Regions from separate parts of the Rhodosalinus sp. 5P4 genome, predicted to be linked through region 2. Evidence: riboswitches for the same ligand, from Rfam matches in the RefSeq annotation. Region 2 holds a riboswitch; each other region holds the start of a gene.

Region 1 (4,204 bases), on a different contig from region 2:
TCGGTCTCGGTGATCTGCTCGGACAAGACCGGCACGCTGACCCGCAACGAGATGATGGCGGCGACGCTGGCGGCGGCGGGCCGGGTCTACTCGGTGGGCGGCAGCGGTTACGCCCCCGAGGGCGCGGTGCGCTGGCGCGAGGCGGACGCCCATCCCGACGAGCACGCGGTTCTGACCGAGATCGCCCGCGCGGCGGCGCTTTGCAACGACGCGCGGCTGCGCGGCGCGGAGGATGGCTGGCACGTCGAGGGCGACCCGATGGAGGGCGCGCTCATCGCGCTTGCCGGCAAGATCACCGGCGACGGGGCCGAGCCCCTGCGCGCGTGGCGGCGCGCCGACGCGATCCCCTTCGACGCGGCGCACCGCTACATGGCGACGCTGCATCACGGCCGGGGCGGCGAGGCCTGCATCCACGTCAAGGGCGCGCCCGAGGCGGTGCTCGCGCTCTGCGCCGACCAGCGCGCGCCCGACGGGGGAGTGGCGCCCCTCGACGCCGGGCACTGGAGCGACGAGGTCGAGGCGCTGGCCGCGGAAGGCCAGCGGGTGATCGCCGTCGCGGCGCGCCCGGCGCCGCGGGAGATGGAAACCCTGGAAAGCGCCGATCTCGAGGGGCGCCTCACGCTGATCGGGCTGATCGGGTTGATCGACCCGCCGCGCGCGGAGGCCATCGAGGCGGTGGCCGAGTGCCACGCCGCGGGCATCCGCGTGAAGATGATCACCGGCGATCACGCGGCGACGGCGCGCGCCATCGCGGCCAGGATCGGTCTGACGAACCACGACCGCGTACTCACCGGCGCCGATCTCGAGGCGATGGACGACGCCGCGCTCGCCGACATGGTGGTGGAGACCGACATCTTCGCGCGCACCTCTCCCGCGCACAAGCTGCGCCTCGTCACCGCGCTGCAGGCGCGCGGGCTCACCGTGGCGATGACCGGCGACGGGGTGAACGACGCGCCCGCGCTCAAGCGCGCCGACGCCGGCATCGCGATGGGGCTCAAGGGCAGCGAGGCGGCGAAGGAGGCCGCCGAACTGGTGCTGGCCGACGACAATTTCGCGTCCATCGCGGCGGCGGTGCGCGAGGGGCGCACGGTCTACGACAACATCAAGAAGGTGATCAGCTGGACCCTGCCCACCAACGCGGGCGAGGCGATGACGATCATCCTGGCGCTCTTCGCGGGCCTCGCGCTGCCGATCACGGCGGTGCAGATCCTGTGGGTGAACCTGGTCACGGCCGTGACCCTGGGCATCGCGCTGGCGTTCGAGCCGTCCGAGCCCGGCACCATGCGCCGCCCGCCGCGCCCGCGCGGCGAGCCGCTGCTGACCGGCGGGCTGATCTGGCAACTCGTGCTGGTCTCGGGGCTCTTTCTCGCCGCGGTCTTCGGCGTCTTTCTCTACGCGACCGACCGGGGGTACCCGGTCGAGCTGGCGCAGACGATGGCGATGAACACGCTCGTCGTCCTCGAGATCTTCTACCTCTTCTTCATCCGCAACATCCACGGCGCCTCGCTGCGCCTGTCGGCGCTGCTGGGCACCCGGGTCGTCTGGATCAGCGTTCTGACCGTGACCGGCCTTCAAGTCGCCATCACCTACTTGCCGCCGTTGCAGCGGATCATGGGGACCGCGCCGGTGCCGCTGGCCGACGGCGTGATCATCGTGGCGATCGGCGCGGTCTTCTTCGCCCTGATCGAGACCGAGAAGCAGATGCGGCTCGCCTTCCGGGCGCCGGCCGCGGGATGACCCGCGCGCCCCGACGAGACCGGGGCGCAAGGATTGGGGTTGCGCGACGATTCGCGAATGAGGTAATGTGCGCGTGCATCATGAGTGGGGCGCGAGCCTCCGCCAACCTGCCGACCCCGGCAAGGTGGCTGCCCGCAAGGCGATGTGGCCGACACGGCAACGAAGGGGGGCGTTTCCTTCTCCTGATGCAAATGATTGCCGGCCCCGTGCCGTCGGGACCGCCGCGCGCATGCGGCGCCCTCGGCCGATCGGGGCCGCGCACCCACCGCGACGCCGGCGCGCGCCGCCGGGTCGCCCAGCCAGAAGGAGGCCATGATGGCCAGACACCAGACCCCGGAACCGCCCTGACGCCGCCCGATCCGCAGCGCTTCGGACTTGCGTCCTTCCTCGCATTGCTGCCGGGCCGGGACCCCTTGCCCGGCCAGTCGCCGGCCGCGTTCCCCGCCTTCGAGGCGGGGCTTCTGCGCGCGCTGGCGCCCGTCACGCCCTACGAGGCGGTGATCGCGGAAAACCTGATCGCGATCGAGTGGGACATGCTGCAGCACCGACGGATGCGCGACCGCGTCCTTGCGCGCCAGGTCGAGCACAAGATCACGGAGGCCGTCGTCGAGGCCTGCCACGCCCGCCACGAGGCGCATCTCGACCAAGTCTGGGACGCGTGGATCGAGGCCGGCAAGTCCGAGGAGGATTTCCAGGAAACGCCGTTCGACCGGCCGGGCGCCCTGAGCGAGGCGACCGAGCTCGCGGCGCGCGCGGTGTCGCGCGACGCCGAGACCGTGGCCGCGGCGGAGGCCGAGATCGCGGCGCTCGGACTGGACATGGTCGCGCTGATGGCCGAGTTCTGGCAGGCCGGCGAGGTCGCAACACGCTTCCATGACCGCAAGATCGCAGAGCTCGAGCCGCGCTGCCGCGAGGTGAAGCGGGATCTCGACGCGCTTCAGGCCGCCCGCCCGATCGAGGCGGTCGCGGAGGTGTCGTGACCAGCGCGCGCCAGGTCGCCGCCAACCGGCGGAACGCGCAGCGGAGCACCGGGCCGCGCTCCGCGTCGGGCAAGGCACGGGCATCGGGCAACGCCCGGCGCCACGGGCTGACCGCGGCGCCCGCGCCCGAGGCGGTGCAACGATGGCTCACGGTGATCCTCGATCGCACGGAACTGCCCGCCGCGGCGGCCTTCCGGGAGGAGGAGGGGCTCTCCCGCGCGCTGGTGCTCGCGCCGGCGGAAGCGCGGGTCGCCGGGCTGGAGGCCCGGCTGGCGGCGTTGGCCGGCGGGCCCGGTCACGCGCCCGGCGTCGAGGACGCGATGGTGCTCGTCGGTCGCAAGGTGACCGAAACGTGGATCGACGGCCAGCTCGTCGAGACCCGCGTCCGCGAGAAACATGCGCCGGAGAGCGAACTCGCCCGGCGCTACCTGCGCGAAGCCTTGGGCGCGCGGAAACGCGCGTTCCGGGGCTGGGTGGACTGGCTGCGCCAGGCGGGCGTTCCGGCATAACGCGCGGTTTTCCGAAACGAAGCCATTCCGGGCGCGCCCTCGGGAGGTCGTGCGACGGGCGGCGGACACCTGGCGCGTCGCGTCAGTTTTCCGAAACGAAGCGGTTCCGACAATGCCCTCGTTCCAGCGCTAAAAGGTCGTATCGGAGCGGTGCCTGTCAAGCGCGGAAGGGTCCGATCGCGGCTCGTTGGGCCGGTTTCCCGGAACGCAGCCATTCGCGCGTGACCCCTCACAGGGCGCCCGCCCCGGGTAGGAGGTTTTGCGTTCTCGATCACACGATGCACCGCCCGCCACTTGTTATCCCGCGACCGCAGACATAGCTGCTGCAGGACGCCGCGCGTCGGTCCTGTGAACGCGGCACGCCTCACGGCCTGATAACGGGCACCTCGCGCAGCACGGGCCGGCCGTCGGGCAACGCGTCCACCGGATAGCGCACGCCGCGCAAGGCGCCATCCGGGCCGCGCCGCCGTCCCGCGGCATCGTACCGGGTGTCGCCCGAGGCCCGCGACCGGGTCCATCCCAGCAGGCTGCCGTCCGCGCCGTAGCGGTAGACATCCGTCCAGTCGGTGACCGGGAAGAGTGCCGGGTCGGCGTAGACGCCGTCGGGGGCCGCCCGCACGATCCGCGCGATCCTCTGGCCGCCGTCGGGCGCGGGTTCGTAGACGCGCGCCTCGTGGGCGGGCAGCAGCACCGACACGAAGCCCGGCGCGCTGTCGTGCACGCCGTTCGAGGCGAAGACCCCGATGTCGATCCGCGGCGAGAGGACATCGTCGCGCCCGGGCACCGGGCGGGGGGGCTGCCACTCCAGCGTGATCCGGGCGCGTCGGCCCGCGGCGTCGAGCGGCTCGATCCGCGTGCGCGCCGGGTCGCCGCGCAGGAGCGACCAGGTGAACCGCAGCGGCCGGCCGTTCGGATCGCGGGTCTTCGCGGCGGAGACGATCATGCTGCGCCGCCAGACCGGCGCGCGCCAGACACGCG
Region 2 (4,204 bases):
CCCTCGGTCAGCACCGAGATCGCGTCGTGGCTGTGCAGGCTCTCCTGGTGGCTGGCCACCACGCGAAAGTCGCCCACCCGCGCGTCCTGCTCCAGCTCGGCGGCGAAAAGCCGCGCCGCGTCCTCCACGAAGATAGGGTTCGCGGCGTTGAGCTCGGCGAAGGCCTGCTCGTCCTCGCGCTTGACCATCACCTGGGTCTCGGTGGGCACCGCGCGGCGGCAGAGTTCCACGAGATCCTCGAACCACAGGCACCCCTCGCCCGTCAGTTCGACGGAGACCCGCGCCACCGACCGCTGCGAATGGGGCGTGGCGAGCTGGCTCCGCTCCCGCCGCGCATGTTCCGACAGCTCCAGCGAGCAGGGGCAGGTGGACGAATACACGTAGTCCAGATGCATGATGCGGCGACGCTGGCCCGCCGTTTCCACCAGTTCGAGCGCGATGTCGTAATACTGGTAGCCCGACAGGCCCGAGCGCAGGCTCTCCACCCGTACGGGGAAGGAAAAGCGCATCATGATGCGCGCGTCGAGGCTGTCGAGATCGCTCTTGTAGTCGTCGAGCGCCGCCTCGATCACGTCGAAGCTGAACACCCGCTCGGCGTGGGCGTAGAAGCTCCGCATGATGCGGCTCATGTTGATGCCCTTCTTCTCGGCTTCCAGGCTCACCGTGCCGGTGACGGACGTCTCGAGCGTCAGGTCGCCGTTGTCGCGGGTATGGAAGCGGATCGGCAGGCGGAAGTTGGAGATGCCCACATGCTGGATCGGCCGCCGCGCGCCGCGGATCAGTGCGGCCGGGCCGTTCTGAAGATCGGGCAAGGTGGCCTTGTAGGCCGCGTCGGCGCGGAAATCTTCCGGATAGTCGCGCGCGAGTTCGGGGTAGGCGCCGGAGTTCGGCAGCAGGCGCAGGACAGCCGGGTCGAGCGCGGCGATCTCTTCCTCGCTCGCGTCCTCGATCCAGCGCCGCAGCCGGGCCAGCGCCATCTCGGCCTCCTTGCGGTCGGGCGCCGTTTCCATCTCGCTCACATGCACATTCATCGGGCTCGCCCCTTCGGCAGATCCTCTATCGGCTGAAGACATAGGACGGGCGCGGGCGGAAATCCAACGGCGACGCGGCATTTTCCGGCCCGCGCCCGGCGCTCACGCCGCCCCCGGACCGCTCATGCCGCGTCGAGCGCGCGGGTCAGATCGGCCAGCAGATCGTCGCCGTCCTCGAGCCCGCAAGAGAGCCGCACGAGCCCCGGCGTGATCCCCAGCACGGCCTTCTGCGCCTCGGGCAGGCGCTGATGGGTCGTCGTGGCAGGATGGGTGACGATCGACTTCGCATCGCCCAGATTGTTCGAGATGACGACAAGATCGAGGGCATTGAGGAAGCGGAACGCCGCCTCCTGCCCGCCGGCGAGCTCCAGCGCGAGCATCGTGCCCCCTGCGCCCATCTGCCGCTGCGCCAGCGCGTGCTGCGGATGCGAGACGAGGCCGGGATAGAGGACGCGCGACAGCTTCGGGTGACCCTCCAGCGCCGCGGCCAGCCGCGCGGCCGTCTCGGTCTGCGCCCGCACCCGCAGATCCATGGTTTCCAGGCCCTTCAGGAGAACCCAGGCGTTGAAGGGCGAAAGCGCACCGCCCGTATGCTTCATGTAGGGCTCCACGGTCCCGCGGATGAACTCCCGCGTTCCGAGGATGACGCCGCCAAGCACCCGGCCCTGCCCGTCGATGTGCTTCGTGGCGGAATAGATCACCACGTCCGCGCCCTGCAGCGCGGCCCGCGAATGGACGGGGGTGGCGAAGACGTTGTCCACGACGACCGTCGCGCCGGCGACATGGGCGATGTCCGAAACGGCGGCGATGTCGATGACGTCCAGCGTGGGGTTAGAGACGGATTCGAAGAACGCCGCGCGCGTGCCGGGGCGCAGCGCCGCGCGCCACTGATCGAGGTCGGTGCCGTCCACGAAGCTCACCTCGACCCCGTAGCGGGCGAGCACCTCCTCCAGCACGTAAAGGCAGGAACCGAAGAGCGCGCGGGCGGCCACGACATGATCGCCCGCCCGCAGCATCGACATGAGCGCGCCCGACACCGCCGCCATGCCGCTCGCGGTCGCGAAGGCGTCCTCGGTTCTCTCGAGGCCCGCGATGCGATCCTCGAACATCGCCACCGTCGGATTGCCGTAGCGGGCGTAGATGAACTCGTCGGGGCCGGCGGCGCGGAACCGCGCCTCGGCGGCCTCGGCACTGTCGTAGGCGAAACCCTGGGTGAGGAAGAGCGCCTCGCTCACCTCCCCGTATTGCGAGCGCCGCGCGCCGCCATGCACCAGCCGCGTGCGCGGCTTCCAGCCCTCCGACATCCTGCACCTCCCCCGGGGCTCGCCCGGACGAAAAAGCCCCCACGCGCGGTCAAGCGAACGGGGGCCCCTTCGTCCTGACCTCTTTAGCGGTATCTTTCGCGTGGCCCGCAATCCGGTGAACAAATCGCCACGGGACCGCGGTTACCCGCGGCGCTGTTGCACGTCAACACCGTCACGAATCCGTAACTCCGCCGTCACGCCAGTTTCGTATGGCCGCCCTAAGCGTTGCCCACAACATGTAGTGGGGCATGGGCGATGCCGCTTCTGCGACTGGATGCACTGGGCGAGACGCCGCACCTGCACGGGAGTGCCGATGCGCCCGGGCCGCTGCTCGCCGAGGCGGCGCGCACGGGCAGCGGGCCGATCATCGTGATGGTGCATGGCTACAAGTTCCGTCCCGGCCACCCCGCGCGCTGCCCGCACGGCCACATCCTCTCGCTCGAAGAGCGCGGAGACTGCTGGAAGGCGCTCAGCTGGCCGCGCGGCCTCGGCTTCGGCGCCGGCGGTCCCGAGGAAGGGCTCGGCATCGCGCTGGGCTGGAACGCGCGCGGCACGATCTGGCAGGCCTACGACCGCGCGGCGGGGGCGGGGGCGGCGCTTGCCCAGGCGATCGAGGTGCTGCACGCCACCGCGCCGCACCGTCCGATCCACGCGCTCGCCCATTCGCTGGGCGCGCGGGTGGTGCTGCAAGCCCTTGCCCGGCTGCCCGAGCGGGCCGTGACCCGCGCCATCCTGCTCGCGGGCGCCGAGTTCGCCAGCCGTGCCGAGGCGGCGCTCGCCACGCCCGCGGGCCGCGCGGCGGAGATCGTCAACGTCACGAGCCGCGAGAACGATCTCTTCGATTTCCTGCTCGAGCGGCTGATCGGCCCGCCGCGGCGGGGCGACCTCACGCTCGGCCACGGTCTCGGTGACCGGCCCGGCGCGCTCACGCTCCAGCTCGACGACCCGGCCACCCTCGCCGTGCTGCGCGCGCGCGGCTTCCCCGTCGCGGCCCCGGCGCGGCGCGTCTGCCACTGGTCGGCCTATCTCCGCCCGGGCGTCTTCGACCTCTACCGCGCACTTCTCCGCCGCCCCGAGACCCTGCCGCTCGCAGCGCTCCGCGCCCAGCTGCCCCAACGCCCGCAACCCCGATGGTCACGGCTTCTTGCGCCGGCGCACGGGGACGCGGCCTTGTCATTGCTGCCGAACACGTCATCCTGACGGCCAGCACAGGAGGCCCGGATGACCCGACCGATAGAGTTGCATTACTGGCCCACGCCCAATGGCTGGAAGATCGCCATCGCGCTGGAGGAGATGGAGCTGCCCTACGAGGTCAAGCTCGTGAACATCGGCAAGGGCGACCAGTTCGACCCCGCGTTCCTGAAAATCGCACCCAACAATCGCATGCCCGCGATCGTGGACCCCGAAGGCCCCGACGGCCGGCCCATCTCCGTCTTCGAATCGGGGGCGATCCTGCAATATCTCGCCCGCAAGACCGGGCGCTTCCACGGAAGCACCGAGCGCGAGCGCGTGGCGGTGGAAGAGTGGCTCATGTGGCAGATGGGCGGGCTCGGCCCGATGGCGGGCCAGGCGCATCACTTCCTGAAATACGCGCCCGCCATGGATCCGCCGCAGGACCTGTCCTATGCCAAGGATCGCTACCGCAACGAGACCGCGCGGCTCTACCGCGTGCTCGACACCCGGCTCGCCGAGACCCGTTACGCGGCCGGGGAGTTCTACTCCATCGCCGACATGGCGATCTGGCCCTGGGCCTCGCTCTGGGAAGGCCAGGAGCAGACGCTGGACGACAAGCCCCACATGAAGCGCTGGCTCGAGGAGGTGGGCGCGCGCCCCGCCGTGCGGACGGGCCGCGACCTCGCCGCCGAGATG
Region 3 (4,204 bases), on a different contig from region 2:
ACGACGCCGACACCGAGATTGCGCGCGGCCTGATGCCGATCATCGAGCGGAAGGCGGGGCGCCTGCTGGCCAATGGCTTCCCGACCGGTGTCGAAGTGTGCGACAGCATGGTGCATGGTGGCCCCTATCCGGCCAGTACGAATTTCGGTCATACCTCGGTCGGCACGCTGGCCATACGTCGCTTTCTGCGGCCGGTCTGCTATCAAAACATTCCCGGCGAACTCCTGCCCGAAGACTTGAGGTAGAAAGCGAGGGGCGCCCTTGGGCCCGCCCCCATGGGGCGGTCAAGGCTGGCCTGCTGCCGGTTTCATGGTGGACCTTGCCGGGTCCTCGGTCCGGGCGTCATGCGAGCTCCGGGCGGGTTTCGGTCGGGCCGCACCGGCGCTCGGCGTCAAGTTGCCGATCGCGGCTGATCTCTGCCGCCTCACCCACCTGCGCTGACGATGTGCGCCACGTCGAGCCGTGCCGCGTCACCCTGCACGCGGTAGGCCAGCAGCGGCCCGTCGCCGCCCGCCGAGTAGTCGAGGCAGAGGGCGTTCAGCGCCTGGAGAGCCGGCCGCCCGTCGAGCCAGTAGTGGCCGAAGAAGACGGGTCTCGCGCCGGCGGGGTAGGCGCCGGCGCGCGCGAACTCCGGCAGGGGCCCGGGCGGCAGTTCGGCGGGATCGGGCACCGATATGGCGATGTCCGCCCAGCTCGCCGCTTCGCCTTGCCACCACTTGAGGCGGACATGCGCGCGGCGACGCCCATCCTTGTCGTGGAAGACGTGCCCCTCGGGCAGAGGGACTTCCGGCCCCTTCGTGGTCGTCTCGACGCGCGCGTGGAGCGCGTGCTCCTGGTCGGCGGCGGCAACGAGCTGATCCTCGTCGAGGACGCCGTCCCGGGTCTCCCGCGCGAGCGCCGCGATGACGGCCTCGTCCCAGCAGGCGTGCACCGCCCGGAAACGCGCCGTTTCCAGGTAAAGCGGCAGGCTCTGCATCCAGGCGAGCACCTCCCGCGTCGCGGGCGCGTCCGGCGGGAAGGCCTCGAGGAAGCTGCGGTGCTGCGCGGTGTTCTTCGCGCTTCGCGCGCGGAGCGGTTCCCCGGTTCCAGGATGCCGGGTGTGGTAATGGAGCGCGTTGAGCTCGTGGTTGCCCATGACCGCGCGGGCCTTGCCGGCGTCCATGAGGCTCCGGACCGTGCGGATCACGCCCGCGTTGTCGGGCCCCAGGTCGATGAAATCGCCGAGGAAGATGATCTCGCGATCGGGCGCGTCGTTGATCCAGCCCGCGGCGCTTTGGCGCCAGCCGAGCTTCGGGAGAAGCTCGTGGAGCTTCTCGCCCTGGCCGTGAATGTCGGGGATGATGTCGTGCATCAGGCCTCCTCGTGATCGAAGATGTCCATCGGGATCTCGGGGGCGTGCGGCGCGCAGTCCGCCAGCACCCGGTCGAGCATCGCCATGCCGGGCGCGCGGCGGATCCGGTAGCGATCGATCGGCAGCGCCCTACCGCAGTCGCAGCCGCGGGCCCGGTTCTCGGGCGTCCAGTGCCAGGAGCGCACGAGGTCCACGCCGGCGATCCCGACCCGCCGGGTGATGCCGTGCTTCGGCGGACCGTGCGGTGGCAGGGCCTCGGCCTCCACCACGGTCCCCTCCGGCACGGGCATGCCGCGCCCGTCGTGGCGCTGCCACGGGCCCCAGAGCCGCTCAGCGCCAGACATCGGAGAGCTCCGCGCCGCGCCGGTCGGCGAGCGCCCAGCGATGGCCGTTGAGGATCCGCACGGCGCGCAGATGCGGCCAGAACCACCGGTATCCCGGGTAGAGGAAACATCCGTGGGCGGGCGGCGTGAGCTCGAGCTGCTCTGCGATCTGCGCAAGCGCCTGTGCCCCGTGGCCCTCGAGCTCGAGGCGAATGGCGATGTAGCTGATGGGATAGGCCGTGATCAGCAGGCCCGCGACGAGGTGGTCGCGCCGCCCGCGCTCCGGGCCGTTCGGGCGGGCGAGGATCGCCTCGAGCATCACGAGCGCGCGGGCGCGCTCCTGCCAGCGGGGCACCACCGCCCGCGCGAGGCTCCGGCGCACGAACGCCGTGCGCGCCGTCGCGGCGCATTGGTCGGGAAGGTCGAGGATCATGAGGGAACTCCTTCGGCACGTGACATTGGCCGAAGGCGCGCGGGCACCGCGTCACGCCGGTATCTTACCGGAACGACACCTGCGTCGTGGCGCACGACAAGGCGGGTTTTGGGAGAGGTCCGCATGGGCCACCCTTTCGTTGCCAGTCTTCGGCCGCATCCCCCACTCTGGGGTGCCACCTTGCTGGGTCAGCAGGTTGGCGAGAGCGCTGAGGCTCTTCTCAAGATGCATGGTAAAAGTAGTTGTTCTGCCGAAGGAGTGCAATCCCCGGTCGGGCAGGCGCGCATATGTGGGTGATCTGGCAAGGACGGTCGGAAAGCAGCGGTGCATCTCGTGCGGAGGCGGCCGGGAACCGTCTCGCACCGATTGGATCCTGTCGACGCTACAAAGCGCCACGCGCGGGCGTCACGCCAGCGCGCTCCCGCGCATCTCTCCGGTCGAGCGTGTCGCGCCCCGCCCGGCTTCGGCGCCCCGGCCATCGCCGAAGATACCGGATCTGACGAGACGCTGATTTGCGGTGGCAGGCCGCGCCGCGAAGGTGGCACGGCCCGCTTGCCGGCTCAGTCGCCCGGCGTCAGCTTGTGGACCGCCCCTCCGTCGACGGCGGTGTAGAGGCTGCCGTCGGGGCCCAGCACGAGCGAGCGGAAGCGCGCGGGCGGCATCGGCAGCGTCATCTCGGTCACGTCACGCACCGAGATCTCGCCTTCGTGGGTCTCGAGCTCGATCACGTCGATGCGCTGGCCGATGGGCGTTCCGCCAAAGCCGATGCCCAGCAGGCCGACGGCCAAGGCGCCGTCCCATTCGCCCCATTGCTCACCCTCGAGAAAGGCAGCAGAGGATATGCCCTGCGACCAGCCGTTGTTCTCCCAGATCGGCGGCATCGCGTCGGGATAGGTCTCGAAATCCGTCATCGGCATGAACGACGCGCGTTCGAAGCGGTTCATGCCTTCGTCCTGGTTGGGCATGTACCCGCAATAGCCATCGGGACAGTCGCCCCGGCCCGCCATGTTGTCACGCGGGTCCCAGCCACCGTTCCCGCCGTTTTCCAGCACAGTGATCTCGTCGGAGTGCCATGGCCCGTGCTCCGTGATGATGGCGTCGCCCGTTTCGGGGTGAAAGGCGATGCCCTGCACGTTGCGGTGCCCGTAGGTGTAGGTCCGCTTGTCGAAGCCTTCGGGCGGGGTGTTGTCGGGGTGCGCACTTCCGTCCGTCTGGATGCGCAGCACCTTGGAGCCCATGAGCGTCGGGCTTTGCGGGATCTCGGGGTTGTGGTTGTCGCCCGTGGTGAGCCACAGCGCCCCCTCGGGACCGAAGCGAACGCGCCCGCCGTTATGGGCACCGGGCCCGCCGAAGGGATGATCGGAGTCCTCCATCTTGTAGGGCACGTCATCCACGATATCGACGCGGTTCGAAACGGCGGTGAAGTCCTCGTTCACGGTGAAGCGCATCAGCCGGTTGGTGTGCGGATCGGACATGTCGGACGTGGCATAGACATAGATGCGCCGGTTGGTCTCGAACTCCGGGTCGAAGGCGACGCCCATCATCCCGGCCTGACCTTCGCAGAACAGGTCCGACCCGTTCGACGGGTAGCCATCGACGTCGCCCATACCGTAGAGCGCGTTGACCGTCCCATCGGGCAACCGCACCGAAAGGCCGTTGCACTTCTCGCTGAACAGCATCGTTCCATCGTCGAGGAACGCGATGTCCCAGGGGCTGTCCAGCCCGTCGAGCACGACTTCGTGCTGAAGGCTGGTGGTGTTCATCCCCACTTGGGCGAAAGCCGGCGATGCAAGGATCGCGGTCCCGGTCAGCAGCGATGCGACGAAGGCCCTTTGATAAGCCATGTGATCCTCCCTTGAATGTCTTCCGTCCAATGCGACCTCCTGGAATTGATCGTCGGGAGGCGTTGGCGATTAAGCTGTAAATGTAAGCACGATCGTTTTCCGATCAAGGCAAGCGCATGTCCGACATCCGACCGCCCGGGCCTTTCGCGCGTCGGTCGAAGGCGCGTGTCACGTGGACCGCAAGGCTGGCGATCTCCGTGTCCGAAATATTCCTCGCGGTCTGGATCATCGGAACCGAGTCCGGACCGACGCG

What was found. Region 2 has a riboswitch for S-adenosylmethionine ahead of metZ (O-succinylhomoserine sulfhydrylase). Riboswitches for the same ligand answer to the same signal wherever they lie in the genome.
Region 1: it holds a riboswitch for S-adenosylmethionine, as region 2 does, so the genes downstream of both, AB6A69_RS07085 (hypothetical protein) here and metZ (O-succinylhomoserine sulfhydrylase) in region 2, are expected to answer to the same signal.
Region 3: it holds a riboswitch for S-adenosylmethionine, as region 2 does, so the genes downstream of both, AB6A69_RS12295 (hypothetical protein) here and metZ (O-succinylhomoserine sulfhydrylase) in region 2, are expected to answer to the same signal.

The regions. Positions count from the first base shown of each region.
Region 1 is NZ_JBGFSJ010000003.1:309,272-313,475, reverse strand. It holds gene AB6A69_RS07090 (cation-transporting P-type ATPase) at 1-1,737, shown strand, start outside; SAM-I-IV-variant riboswitch at 1,808-1,911, shown strand; gene AB6A69_RS07085 (hypothetical protein) at 2,151-2,717, shown strand; gene AB6A69_RS07080 (hypothetical protein) at 2,714-3,226, shown strand; gene AB6A69_RS07075 (hypothetical protein) at 3,591-4,204, opposite strand, start outside.
Region 2 is NZ_JBGFSJ010000001.1:192,540-196,743, reverse strand. It holds gene folE2 (GTP cyclohydrolase FolE2) at 1-1,031, opposite strand, end outside; gene metZ (O-succinylhomoserine sulfhydrylase) at 1,154-2,335, opposite strand; SAM riboswitch at 2,398-2,476, opposite strand; gene AB6A69_RS00935 (DUF726 domain-containing protein) at 2,591-3,535, shown strand; gene AB6A69_RS00930 (glutathione S-transferase N-terminal domain-containing protein) at 3,557-4,204, shown strand, end outside.
Region 3 is NZ_JBGFSJ010000005.1:387,590-391,793, forward strand. It holds gene AB6A69_RS12280 (aldehyde dehydrogenase (NADP(+))) at 1-245, shown strand, start outside; gene AB6A69_RS12285 (metallophosphoesterase) at 425-1,351, opposite strand; gene AB6A69_RS12290 (hypothetical protein) at 1,351-1,695, opposite strand; gene AB6A69_RS12295 (hypothetical protein) at 1,682-2,107, opposite strand; SAM-I-IV-variant riboswitch at 2,233-2,341, opposite strand; gene AB6A69_RS12300 (sorbosone dehydrogenase family protein) at 2,668-3,951, opposite strand; gene AB6A69_RS12305 (cytochrome c) at 4,055-4,204, opposite strand, start outside.